DNA from 3 places in the Halobacillus sp. GSS1 genome. Region 2 is predicted to be linked to each of the others. Evidence: predicted binding sites of a transcription regulator. Region 2 holds the regulator's gene; each other region holds the start of a gene.
The links. The regulator LexA, encoded in region 2, represses DNA repair genes until DNA is damaged. The targets are predictions, from matches to a motif close to CGAACATATGTTCG.
Positions count from the first base shown of each region.

Region 1: a site for LexA is predicted at 2,340-2,353, ahead of J0K78_RS04765 (Y-family DNA polymerase). Genes of this name have one in related genera too.
Region 3: a site for LexA is predicted at 2,300-2,313, ahead of J0K78_RS13145 (YolD-like family protein). Genes of this name have one in related genera too.

Region 1 is NZ_JAFLHE010000001.1:895,725-900,014, reverse strand. It holds gene J0K78_RS04780 (AbgT family transporter) at 1-207, opposite strand, end outside; gene J0K78_RS04775 (MBL fold metallo-hydrolase) at 431-1,396, shown strand; gene J0K78_RS04770 (SDR family NAD(P)-dependent oxidoreductase) at 1,402-2,196, shown strand; gene J0K78_RS04765 (Y-family DNA polymerase) at 2,393-3,667, shown strand; gene J0K78_RS04760 (iron-sulfur cluster biosynthesis family protein) at 3,729-4,061, shown strand; gene J0K78_RS04755 (YqkE family protein) at 4,058-4,282, shown strand.
Region 2 is NZ_JAFLHE010000001.1:312,220-316,509, forward strand. It holds gene J0K78_RS01560 (MerR family transcriptional regulator) at 1-356, shown strand, start outside; gene glnA (type I glutamate--ammonia ligase) at 381-1,712, shown strand; gene lexA (transcriptional repressor LexA) at 1,870-2,493, opposite strand; gene J0K78_RS01575 (YneB family resolvase-like protein) at 2,796-3,455, shown strand; gene J0K78_RS01580 (DUF896 domain-containing protein) at 3,541-3,774, shown strand; gene tkt (transketolase) at 3,958-4,290, shown strand, end outside.
Region 3 is NZ_JAFLHE010000006.1:69,439-73,728, reverse strand. It holds gene J0K78_RS13150 (transglycosylase domain-containing protein) at 1-1,571, shown strand, start outside; gene J0K78_RS13145 (YolD-like family protein) at 1,940-2,284, opposite strand; gene J0K78_RS13140 (hypothetical protein) at 2,424-2,651, opposite strand; gene J0K78_RS13135 (YwhD family protein) at 2,752-3,294, opposite strand; gene J0K78_RS13130 (GNAT family N-acetyltransferase) at 3,374-3,943, opposite strand; gene J0K78_RS13125 (ABC transporter permease subunit) at 3,940-4,290, opposite strand, start outside.

The DNA.
Region 1 (4,290 bases), 580 kb from region 2:
ACTGGAAAGCAAGTTGACGACTTGTAACGTTTCGCCAGTCGCTGGGTCTTCAACTTCCACGTTCAACGTGGAGAAGATCCAGGAAGCGGCGACAACCATGAGTGCAAATATTGCGAACAATGTGACAGGGTGAGGCAATTTGTTCCCGACACGCTCAATCCAGTCGAGTATGCGCATTGTCAACCCTTTCTTTTCTTGTTGTTCCATGATCTTCCTCCTTATTGACCTTTACATTTCTTTAAAATTTACAATGACGCGTTAAAGTATAATGAAAAGTAATTTTTATTTGAAGTCTTTTGGAAAAAGTCCCACTAGAAAAAGAATTATGAATAATGAGACGTTCGTAATCTTTGTCATATAGGAGGAAAAGATCTGACAATCATGCTACAATGTAGAAAAGTGAATGATCATTCAGTATGGAGGAAGTGTTATGAAGACATTGAAGGATACCATTACACAATTCACATTGCCGACCCCTTATGCGGTCGGGGATGTTCACGTTTATTTGGTGAAAGGTGACCGGCTGTCCCTGGTTGATGCAGGTGTGAAGACGGAAGAGTGCTGGAAAGCCTTAGTTAATCAGTTAAAGGAAGCGGGCTACCAGCCGGAAGATATTGAACAGGTGATTTTGACTCACCATCACCCGGATCATATGGGGCTTGTGGAACGCTTACCGGACGTGAATACCATCGCCGGCCACACGAAATTGAAGCCATGGCTTGAGCGTGACGAAGCCTACTTCTCTCATTATGAGGAATTTTTCAAAGGCATGTACAAGGAATCTGGAGTGCCTGAGCGCTTTTTTCCATTGTTAAAAGGATTGAGGAAAACGTTGAAGTGGACGTCAGAAGGAAAGCTTACACATGAATTGATCGAAGGTGACCGGGTGCCTGGTCATGAAGAATGGGTGACGATTGAAACGCCCGGTCACGCCCAGAGCCATTTGTCCTTTTATAGAGAAGGCGACGGGGCGTTGATCGGTGGAGACCACCTGCTGTCCCATATTTCTTCGAACCCTTTACTTGAGCCACCTCACAACAAAGGAGAGGCGCGCCCAAGACCTTTGCTTGATTATCGCCATTCTATGGAAAAGTTGTTGCAGTGGGAAATCAGTACAGTTTATCCAGGGCACGGGAAAATTTTCAATCATGCTCACGAGCTGATTCCCGAACGTTTGAAAAAACAGGAACAGCGGGCAGAGAAGGTGCTTCTGATGTTTAGCGAGGGCCCATTACGTGCATATGACGTATGCAAGCGTCTCTTTCCGAAACACATCGAGAATCAATTCGGTTTGACGATGTCTGAAACAATCGGACAACTGGACTACTTAGAGAGCGTAGGAAAGCTTAAGATTTCTTACGTAGACGGAGAGAAATTCTATCAAGCAAATAGGTGATTTGGATGAATGAACGAGTAAAAGGAAAGAAAGTATTGATCACGGGAGCCTCAAGCGGAATTGGCGAATTTCTCGCGATACACGTCGCGCAGGAAGGCGGCACGCCGATTCTTGTGGCACGGACCGCCCACAAATTGGAAATCATCGCCGAGAAGATTGAAGAGGCCTTTGGTGTCAAATGTCCATGGTACCCTGCGGATTTATCAAATGATGCAGAATGGAAAGATACGATTGACCGGATTTGCTATGAACATGGATCCATTGATGGGCTGATCAACAATGCGGGAATCGCCGTGTTCGATCATGTAGCAGAGTCGAATTGGCAGGATATTGAGCGTATGCTCTCGGTTAATGTGAAGTCCTTGTTCCGTGCCACGCATCAGCTGCTCCCTCATTTGGTCCAGCATGGAGAGGGACACATCATCAACATAGCATCACAGGCAGGCAAAATTGCCACACCTAAATCAGCGGTCTATGCAGCGACTAAACATGCAGTCTTAGGGTTTACGAATGCTTTAAGGATGGAAGTTGAGCCATTAGGTCTCTATGTTACTTCCGTTAATCTAGGACCTGTGAGGACCAATTTCTTTCAACAAGCGGACCCGAGCGGAAAGTATGAGAAGTCGGTCGATAAGATTATGCTTGATCCGAACCGTGTAGCAAGGACTGTCGTCCACCATTTATTCACGAAACAGCGGGAAATCAATATGCCTTCCTGGATGGACTCCGGAAGCAAAGTCTACTCCCTCGCACCAGTCGCGATGGAAAAACTCATGCAAAAACAGTTCAACAAAAAATAACGGCCCCCAACCAAAAACCTCTTCCCACTCAGGGAAGAGGTTTTTGGTTGAGTGATGTGGGAAAATCTGTATGACCTGGCACACCAATATATGTAAAACCTGTTCAGACAGGAAATGGTAGAAGGAATTGCCACTTGCAAATGCGAACATATATTCGCATAATGAGGATATACTAGGTAAAGGAGGTGGAGGCGACATGGGGCATCCGAGCATCGATTATGGGAGGTATCCGGACAGGGGGATTTTGTGTGTGGATATGAAGAGTTTCTATGCGAGCTGTGCGGCCATTGACCGCGGGCTTGATCCGCTCACAGTCCCGCTTGCTGTAGTTGCGGATACGAACCGGAAGGGGAGTGTCGTATTGGCAGCGACCCCGGCAATGAAAAAGAAATATGGGATCCGCACAGGTAGCCGCCTGTTCGAAATTCCTTCCGCACCGGAAATTGTCATCGTCTCCGCGCAAATGAGAAAATACTTGGAAGTGTCTACTCAAGTGACGAACCTTTTTCACAAATTCGTCCCGAAAGAAAAGATCCATACGTACAGCGTCGATGAAAGCTTTTTAGAGGTAGGAGATAATAAAGGGAAATTCGGTGTCCCCGAAGAAACGGCTCAAATGATCGTCGATGAATTAAAAGAAACGTTCCACCTGGATGCAGCGATCGGCATTGGCCCAAACATGTTGCTTTCTAAACTCTGTCTCGATCTTGAAGCAAAAAAGAAAGGCATCGCCCGCTGGACGTTTGATGACTTTCAAGAGAAGTTATGGCCGGTCGCTCCCTTGTCGGAAATGTGGGGCATTGGCCCGCGGCTTGAGCATCGGTTGAATCGTATGGGCATCTGGTCTGTCGGGCAATTGGCGAAGTTTCCGCTCGATCGTCTGGAAAAAACGTTTGGTGTGATGGGAAACCAGCTGTACTACCACGCGAATGGTATCGACTTGTCCGACCCCGGAGCTCCGATTATTCACGGTCAGGTGAGCTATGGGAAAAGTCAGATTCTCCTTCGCGATTACCAGGATCCTGAAGAAGTAAAGTACGTCATCCTCGAGATGTGTGAAGAAGTCGCTCGACGTGCAAGGAAAAAAGGCCATGCAGGGAGAACGGTTTCTCTTGGGATCGGCTATAGCAAAAGTGAAGGGGCGGGTGGCTTTCATCGCTCTGTATCTATTGAACATCCGACGAGCATTACGATGGATATTTATCACGCCTGTCTCACCCTGTTCCAACGCTTTTATAATGGCGGAGTCGTCCGCCGCATCTCCGTGACTCTTGGAAACATTACAGAAGATGCCAATGTCCAACTGGACTTGTTTGATGACGGCCGCGATAAAAAAAGGGACCTCGGCTATGCGATGGATGAGATTCGCGAGCGTTACGGACAGGATATGCTTCTCCGGGCAGTGTCCTGGACAAATGCAGGAACCGCCCGCCACCGCAGTCGTCTGGTCGGTGGACACTATGCAGAATAAACATAACCGTTGCCTCTGAAGCTGAGTTTTCTTACAATAGAAGAAACAGGAGGGATGAACGATGAAACTACGCATCACAGAAGAGGCGAAGCAGCAGCTAGAACACATTCAGGATCCCGAGCGTCCACTCATCCGTCTTTTTTATGACACCGAAGGATGTGGATGCGGCGTGAATGGACTGCCGACCATTCGTTTGGAAAAAGAAGAACGCCCTACAGATCTCAAAGTAGAAAATGATGATTATTCCGTCATTATCGATGATCAGCAAGCCACTTTTTTCAAAAAAGAAATGAAGCTTGATTTCATGAGAGGCACGTTCCGCCTTTCCAGCCCGGATGGCATCCTGAATCCGATCATCCCGATCAAAGACGTGAAAGAAGGGGCGACCGTATGAGTAAGAAAAAGCCGCAACCCGGTTCTCTTGGCGACCAGCTTAATGCTGATGTTTTATCAAAGCTGAAATCCAAAAAGACAGAGCTGAAACAGCAGGCCGACGAACGTGAAGAACAGGAAAAGCAGCGCCGCATCGAAGAGCGTAAGCGAGCAGAAGCAAACAAAAGCTTTGAGGAACTGTTAAATGAAAGTGATCTCAACTGGAAATCCTTCAAAAAATAAGCACTCCG
Region 2 (4,290 bases):
TTCAATCCTTGACAGACCTTACTGCACGGCAGATCCGGTACTACGAACAGCACGAGCTGGTACAGCCGGCCCGTTCAGAAGGTAACCGTCGCATGTTTTCATTCAATGACGTCGATCGTCTTCTCGAAATAAAAGACCTGATCGATCAAGGTGTGAACATGGCCGGAATCAAGAAAGTTCTGAAGCTGAATGATCAGCCAGATAATGAGGTATATGATGAGGATCAAGTGAAGGAAGTACACAATGAACTTACCGAAAAAGAACTTCGTCGTATGCTGCAACGAGAACTATTCACAGCGGGAAGACAAGGTAAATTAGCAATCAGGCAGGGAGAAATGTCGAGGTTCTTCCATTAATTTTGTGTTGAGAGGAGAAATTCAATGGGTTTAACAAAAGAAGAAATCTACAAAAAAATCGATGAGGAAAACGTCAAGTTTATCCGCCTTCAGTTTACGGATATGCTTGGTACGATCAAAAACGTGGAAATCCCACTAAGCCAGTTGGATAAAGCTATTGATGGCATGATGATGTTTGACGGGTCCTCCATTGAAGGATTCGTTCGTATCGAGGAGTCTGACATGTATTTGGTTCCAGACCTGGATACGTTCGTCGTTTTCCCTTGGACTTCAGAAAAAGGGAAGGTCGCACGATTCATCTGTGACATCTACAACCCAGACCAAACTCCTTTTGAAGGATGCCCGCGCTACAATTTAAAGCGTAACATCAAAAAAATGGAGAAACTCGGCTTTTCTGCTTTCAACATTGGTACAGAACCTGAATTTTTCCTATTTAAATTAGATGAAAAAGGCGAACCGACGATGGAGTTGAATGATAAAGGTGGCTATTTCGACTTGGCACCGACCGACCTTGGTGAAAACTGCCGTCGCGATATTGTCCTTGAGCTTGAGGAAATGGGCTTTGAAATCGAAGCCTCTCACCACGAAGTAGCTCCAGGTCAGCACGAAATTGATTTCAAATACGCAGATGCTGTCAAGCATTGCGATGATATCCAAACATTCAAACTCGTCGTAAAAACCATTGCACGGCAACATGGTCTGCATGCAACATTCATGCCTAAACCATTGTTCGGTGTAAACGGATCGGGTATGCACGCGAACATGTCTCTTTTCAATGAAAAGGGAAATGCTTTCTTCGATGAGAAAGGGAAGGAACAATTGTCAGAAGTCGCTTACCAGTTCACAGCAGGCATCATCAAGCATGCAACGAACTTCACAGCCGTGACAAATCCTACCGTCAACTCTTACAAGCGTCTTGTACCAGGCTATGAGGCTCCATGTTATGTTGCATGGTCCGGTCAAAACCGTAGTCCACTCGTACGCGTACCGACATCCCGTGGGTTGAGCACAAGAATCGAAGTCCGCAGTGTGGATCCTTCAGCGAACCCATACATGGCGATGGCGGTCCTTCTTGCTGCTGGACTTGATGGCGTAGAAAATAAACTGGAAGCACCTGCTCCTGTCGACCGAAACATTTACGTGATGGATAAAAAAGAACGGGAAGCGCACGGAGTGAAAGATCTCCCAGCCACTCTATATGATGCATTGGAAGAGCTGCATCAAGATCCAATCATGGTAGAAGCTCTCGGCGAGCACCTGTTCGAACACTTCATTGAAGCGAAGGAAATCGAATGGGATATGTTCCGCACACAGGTTCATCCGTGGGAACGCGAACAATATCTACAGACATATTAAATATAAAACCCTTGAAGTGGTTTACTTCAAGGGTTTTTTTGTGTTTCAAGAAGGATTCTCTTTATGATCGAAAATAAGTGAAAACTTTTCCCGTAAAAGTCATAGGGCTTGATATAAATAAAGAAAGAGGCGAGTTTATTTAACTCGCCTCTTTCTTTTAGTGTACGGTCCTGTAAAGGCCGACGACTTTCCCTAAAATGGATACATCCTGTAGCAGGATCGGTTCCATTGTTGCGTTTTCAGGCTGCAAACGAACGTGATTTCTTTCCTTGAAGAAACGCTTCACCGTGGCTTCTTCGTCTTCAGTCATCGCGACAACGATGTCACCGTTCTGGGCGGTTTGTTGTTGTCTCACAATCACCATATCTCCATCAAGAATTCCTGCCTCAATCATACTTTCACCCTGTACGATTAGTACGAATGTGTTGTCATCCGACCCTGCAAGTGTATCTGGTAAAGGGACATATTCTTCAATGTTTTCAACAGCAGTAATCGGTGAACCCGCCGTGACTTTACCGATTACTGGAGCGTAAGAAGCTTCACTTCTTGGGATGCTGTGATCTTCTTCTAATTCAATCACTTCAATGGCACGAGGTTTGGTCGGGTCGCGTCTGATGTATCCTTTTTTCTCCAATCTGGATAAGTGACCATGCACAGTCGAACTTGAAGCAAGACCAACGGACTGGCCGATCTCCCTTACGGATGGTGGATATCCTTTTGCTAAAACTTGTTCTTTAATAAAATCTAGTATTTCCTGCTGCCGCTTTGAAAGTTTACTCATAGATTAGCACCTCGTACATAGGATTATAGTAACCACATTGTACCACTTATATTTCAAAAATACAAACACGCGTTCGAAAAAACCATTGACAAGAACTTGTGTTCGTATATAATGAGAAGTAACAAACACGAACACAGGTTCTTAAGAACGTTCGTTCTAAGGAAAACGGAGGGGTTATCAATGTTTAACAAATTATCTAAGCTGGATTACACCTACATTATTCTTTTTATTGTGAGTTTTATCATTCTCTATTATTCTATGGTCACAGCTGTATAATAGAGAAAGAGAGAGGAACATATACATTGAAAGTGATTTTATATTGCAGAGTAAGTACGGAAAAAGAAGCTCAAGTGACTTCATTAAAACGACAAAGAGCTGAATTGATATCCATGGCGGACAGTCATGATTTCGAAGTTGTTGATTGTATTGAAGAGCAAGCTAGTGGTTACGATATTGAACGTGAAGGGATTTTCCGCATGCTGGAATGTTTTTCTTCCGGGCGTGCGGATGCCTTATTGATACAGGATGAAACACGCTTAGGCAGGGGAAATACGAAGATTGCTTTATTCCATCAATTAAACCGGTTGGAGATCAAGGTGTACTCCCTATCTAACCAGGGGGAGCTCCAGTTATCGGAATCGGATTCGATGGTTTTACAGATTGTCGGCATCGTAGAAGAATACCAAAGGAAGATACATAATATGAAAATACGGCGTGGGATGAGAAAAGCGGTTGAGGGCGGCTATGATCCATCCGCCAACTTATCCAATCGTGATCAGGCACCCGGACGTGAGAGAATCGAGTTTCCCATTGAGGAGGTTGTTCGGTTAAGGAAAAATGATTTGACCTTCAAAGATATTGCAGCGACTTTGAGAGGTTTGGGATATGACGTATCAAAAGCTACGGTGCATCGTAGATACAAGGAGTACCTATCGCTTGAAAAAGAAGAAGAATCACGATAATATTAGATATACGGACAAGGATCTTTGGATTTCTTGTCTTTTTCATGTTTTTACGATCCAGACTATGAGTAAAGGAGAAGGATCTATGTTATCAAAAGAAAAAATTAATCGTATAAATGAACTAGCTAATAAATCTAAGCAGGAAGAGCTCTCGAAGGAAGAAAAAGCAGAGCAGCAGAAGCTGCGCCAGGAATATTTGAAAAATGCCCGTGCATCCTTCAAAAATCAGCTTAAAGGTGTGACCGTCATTGATCCGAAAGGGAATGACGTAACTCCAGAAAAGCTTCGTCAAATGCAAAAGAACGAGAAAAAGAATTAATCCTGATCATTCGTCCGTATTCGATAAAATTTCGAATGCGGATTTTTCTTGTTTAATTCCTTGGATAAGGGGGAAATTAGGTCTGAGGCTGTGCGAAATTTTGCACAAAGCTTGTTTCGAAACGATTTTCATTATAGGATAATACATGGTACATATACCTGAAAAGAAAGGGGAATGTTGAACATGGCAAACAGCCTTGAACAAACATCAATCAATACGATTAGAACTTTAACAATCGATGCAGTAGAAAAAGCAAACTCCGGCCACCCGGGGATGCCAATGGGTGCAGCGCCGATGGCGTATACGCTATGGACTCAGTTCATGGATCACAATCCAAAAAACTCGAACTGGTTCGACCGTGACCGTTTCGTCCTATCAGCTGGACACGGATCTATGCTTCTTTACAGCCTGCTCCACCTATCTGGTTATAATGTGACGATGGACGACCTTAAGTCGTTCCGTCAATGGGATTCCAAAACCCCTGGTCACCCAGAGTTTGGTCACACAGACGGTGTA
Region 3 (4,290 bases), on a different contig from region 2:
ATGAAATATTAGAAGGTTACTTGAACACGATCTACTATGGTCACGGCGCCTACGGAATTGAGGCGGCAAGCCGGCAGTATTTCAATAAACATGCCGAGGACTTAACTTTGACAGAAGCCTCTATGTTAGCCGGAATCCCAAAAGGACCAACCTATTACTCGCCACTCGCCAATGCTGAACGAGCAGAAGCAAGACAACAGCAGATTTTAGCTGAAATGGAAGAGAACGGCTATATTACTTCCTCTGAAAAGAGAGCAGCGGTAGAAGCAAGCATCTCTTATGCAGACGATGAAGAAGAAGAAACCCGGGAGGTTGCTCCTTATTTCCAGGACCAAGTTGTTACAGAAGCCGCTCAACTGCTTGATGTAGACAGAGAAAGTATCCAGACAGGCGGCTACCATATTCACACTACTTTGATTGAAGAGCATCAACGGATTTTAGAAGAGCAGGTAAAGAGGAATATTCCAACGAGTGAAGAGATCCAAGTCGCATCTGCTGTAATGGATGGCCATTCTGGCGCAATTACGGCTCTTGTCGGTGGTAAAGATTATGGGGAAAGCCCGTTCAACAGAGCTACACAAGCGAAACGCTCCGTCGGTTCAACCATCAAACCTTTCCTGTATTATGCAGCGCTCGCGGAAGGATACTCGCCTGTCACGATGAAAGAGACACAGCCTATTGAAATTGAAGTAAAAGGAAAAACAGAACCATATATTCCATCGAATTTCAACGACCAATATTCAGAAGAACCGATTACCATGGCTCAAGCGCTCGCTGTTTCCGATAATATTTATGCGGTGCAGACCCACATGGATATCGGACCAGAAAAACTAGGAAAAACGATGAAGACGTTCGGCGTTGAAGGAACCTTCAAACCTCATCCTTCCCTGGCTCTCGGGTACTCCTCCATATCCCTTTTCGATATGGTCAGTGCCTATGGAAAAATGGTGAAAGGAACGGAATCCATTGAAGGCCATACAATCGCTAAAATCACAGATCGACATGGGAATGTCTTGTATGAATACCAACCGGCATACAATAAAGACGATGCTGTCGATCGGGTACGAGCGTTCACTGTTACCCACATGATGACAGGGATGTTCGATCCGGTCTTAGATGCCGATTATGCCTCTGTCACAGGTACTCCGATTAAAGGGAAGCTGACACGCATGTATGGAGGGAAATCCGGAACCACTGACAACGACAGCTGGATGATCGGATTCAGCCCTCAATATGTCTCCGGGGTATGGGTCGGATATGATGAAGGCAGTAAGCCACTCGCAGATTTCAACGACCACCGGTATGCCAAAGCCATATGGGCCGATACGATGGAGAAAATACATGAGAAAGAGCCTACCGCAGCCTTCATACCACCTCCAGGTGTGAAAGGGGTCTACATCGACCCGGAAACCGGCTACGTAGCAGGCCCCAACTGCCCGCAGGAACGATTAGTGTACATGGAGGAATCCGATATTCCTAAGGATGTTTGCGGCGGCGACGAAAGCAAAGATGTTGATGATGAATTCAAAGATGATCCGTGGTTCAAAGATGTAGTGGACTGGTTCTTCTAATGTGTTTTGGATCGCTTTGGCGTGATTTGTGCTTCCTTTGGCGCGATCCATGCCTCCTTTGGCGCGATCCATGCCTCCTTTGGCGCGATCCATGCCTCCTTTGGCGCGATCCATGCCTCCTTTGGCGCGAAAGGTCATCCTCACAACGGATGACCTTTCGCTTTTTCTTTACCAAACTATGGCTCAGTTTTCAAAATAAAAAAAGACAGAGAAAACGACCGGGGGAACCGGTCGCTTTCTCTGTCCTAGTAAACATGTATAACCCATGTGTTACTTAATATATTACCCTTATCGCTGATTCGTCAAGATTGGGCGTCTGAATTCTTACACTTTTTTCATGAACATTTTGTGAACAAAAAGTGAACAACTTACAAAATGGCAAGGTCAGCGATGTCATCCAAACGGATACGGACCCTCTCCTTCGTCTGTCCATCAACCCCTGCTACCGTGTGACTGCTTCGATTCACATGGGTCACCTTCATCCTTATGTCTTCATATTCGAAACCATTGTGAACCCTAACCTGGACAGTAAGATTGTCTGTTAGCGCCCTCTGCAAAAGAAAGTCAATTTCGACAGCTTTCTGTTCATCCATGATTCCCTTTTCTACCCGCTGATCTTCTTTCCAAAGTTTTTTCACCATCTCCACATGCTCCGGTAACATGAGCGATGTCCATTTGATCGTCCCGCGATCACGATTCCGGTTATCCATCATTGGTTCCCTCCACCACGAACATTTGTTCTTATTCTATCATAAAAGAGGGAAACGTAAACTGGAATTTTCATACTTAGTCAAACCGTCCCATATCCACATGCGTGTCTCTTATCCAGGTGAGAAGGAGGGTATGCTTCACCTACTCCCTTTCTTTGTTTCCTGCATTCGCTTTTCTTTGATTTCCGAATACGAATATACAACTCACATAGATCACGAAGGCGCCTGAAACAAACCATAGACCTGATGTTAAATATTCATGATCTGCATAAAAAGACCATTTAAACAGGAAATGCAGAATTCCTGACACCAATCCCACAAGGGCAATCACAAAATGAAACACCACATCATCTTCTAAAATCCTTTTCATATGATCTCCTCCTTTCTTCTACAAAAAATCAAATGAGAAAGAGGGAAACCCCGCAGATTCCCCTCTCACTGTAACGACGCTATAAACTTGCAAACATCAATTATTGTACATCTAGAGAGTCTTTCAATTCCTGAGCCGTGTTCTCCCATAATTCTGGTTTAAAGTCACGTAAGTATCCACCGAGCAGCTTCTTCGACTTCTCATCAAGGTGATCGACCACAAAGCGACCCTTCAAGGACTTATCCATGTGGTTCACATGTTCAGGCATCAACTTGTACCCGCGCTTGATGGACCTGTCCACAATAATCTCACTTGCAGCTACGCCGTGGTAACACGGTTTTCCTTCCTGGTGATCGACCGTTACCCAAGCGATCCAATATTTCAGTCCGTTTTTAACGACTTCACGATCAGTAATGAATTTGATGCGTTTTTCCACTTTACTACGCGCGTGAAGAGCCCCCATATCGACATAGGCTTCGTCTTCATTAGGGTCCACAATAACCGGGGTCATATTCTCTAAACTGATGGAACCGACACCATAACCTCCGTGTCCATCCGTGGAATCATCTTTAATGATTGTGAATTGGTTCTTCTTTTTATCGCTGCTTTCGCCTTTGTTTTTAAATTGATCGAATTCTCTCATAAAGCGATCCTCCTCTTCAATCGTCCTCTTATTTTGTCCCATTTTAACATACAAAACAGTTCTTGTTAGAACAGACGCTTCATGAATGATTGATCAAACGTTTGTTTAATCTTTCATATTCCCTTTTCAACATGGAAAACACCACAGTATCCTGGAAGCTCTCCCCATCAAAATCTGTTTCCCTTAATACTCCCTCTTCCTGGAACCCAAATTTATTCAAGAGCCTTCGTGATCCCTCATTTTCAGCAAAGATGTCTCCGACAATCCGATTGAGGTGCAGCGAATCAAATCCATAAGGGAGAACTGTAAGAAGGCCTTGTGTCATAATCCCTTTCTTTTGGTAATCCGGGTGAATGACGGCCCCCATTTCTGCTTTCCTATGCCAAAGATTCAGTTTATGAAAACGGAACAGGCCCATACATTTCCCTCTTTCATCCTCAATCACCCATGGAATTTCTTCTTGCTTATGAAACCCGTCCAGCCTTTCTTCTACATAAACTTCCATCTCCTCCAAAGACAACACAGGGCAGGGAGTGGTGTACTTCATCGTATCCTGCCGGCTCATGAACTGGAACAAAGGAGAAGCGTCGGAAGTTTTCAGTTCTCGTAACTTTATCTTTTCCATTTTAAAGACAGGAATATGATTCATATTGACTTTCTCCTATACCCATGGTCATCCCGTGATTCATCAATCCTCTTCTGTTCTGGCACAAACTCAAAATCCGCTTCCTTAAGGGATTCAGGCATTCCTCCGAGCGTTTCTTTTCTACGGAAAATTTTCTTGACCCATGTATTCTGCTCTACCGGTACACCGACACGCCGCTGTTGAACTTCCTTAATCCCCTGTACAATCAACTGCATCGCGACAATCATCGCCATGAAGCAGAAAAGTGTAGGGATTATGAGCCACCAACGCCCTGTCATCAATGAATCTTTGGCGGCCCCGATCATCCCGGACCATTCATAGGTGGTACTCGTTGGTGGGTCTGCCACAAA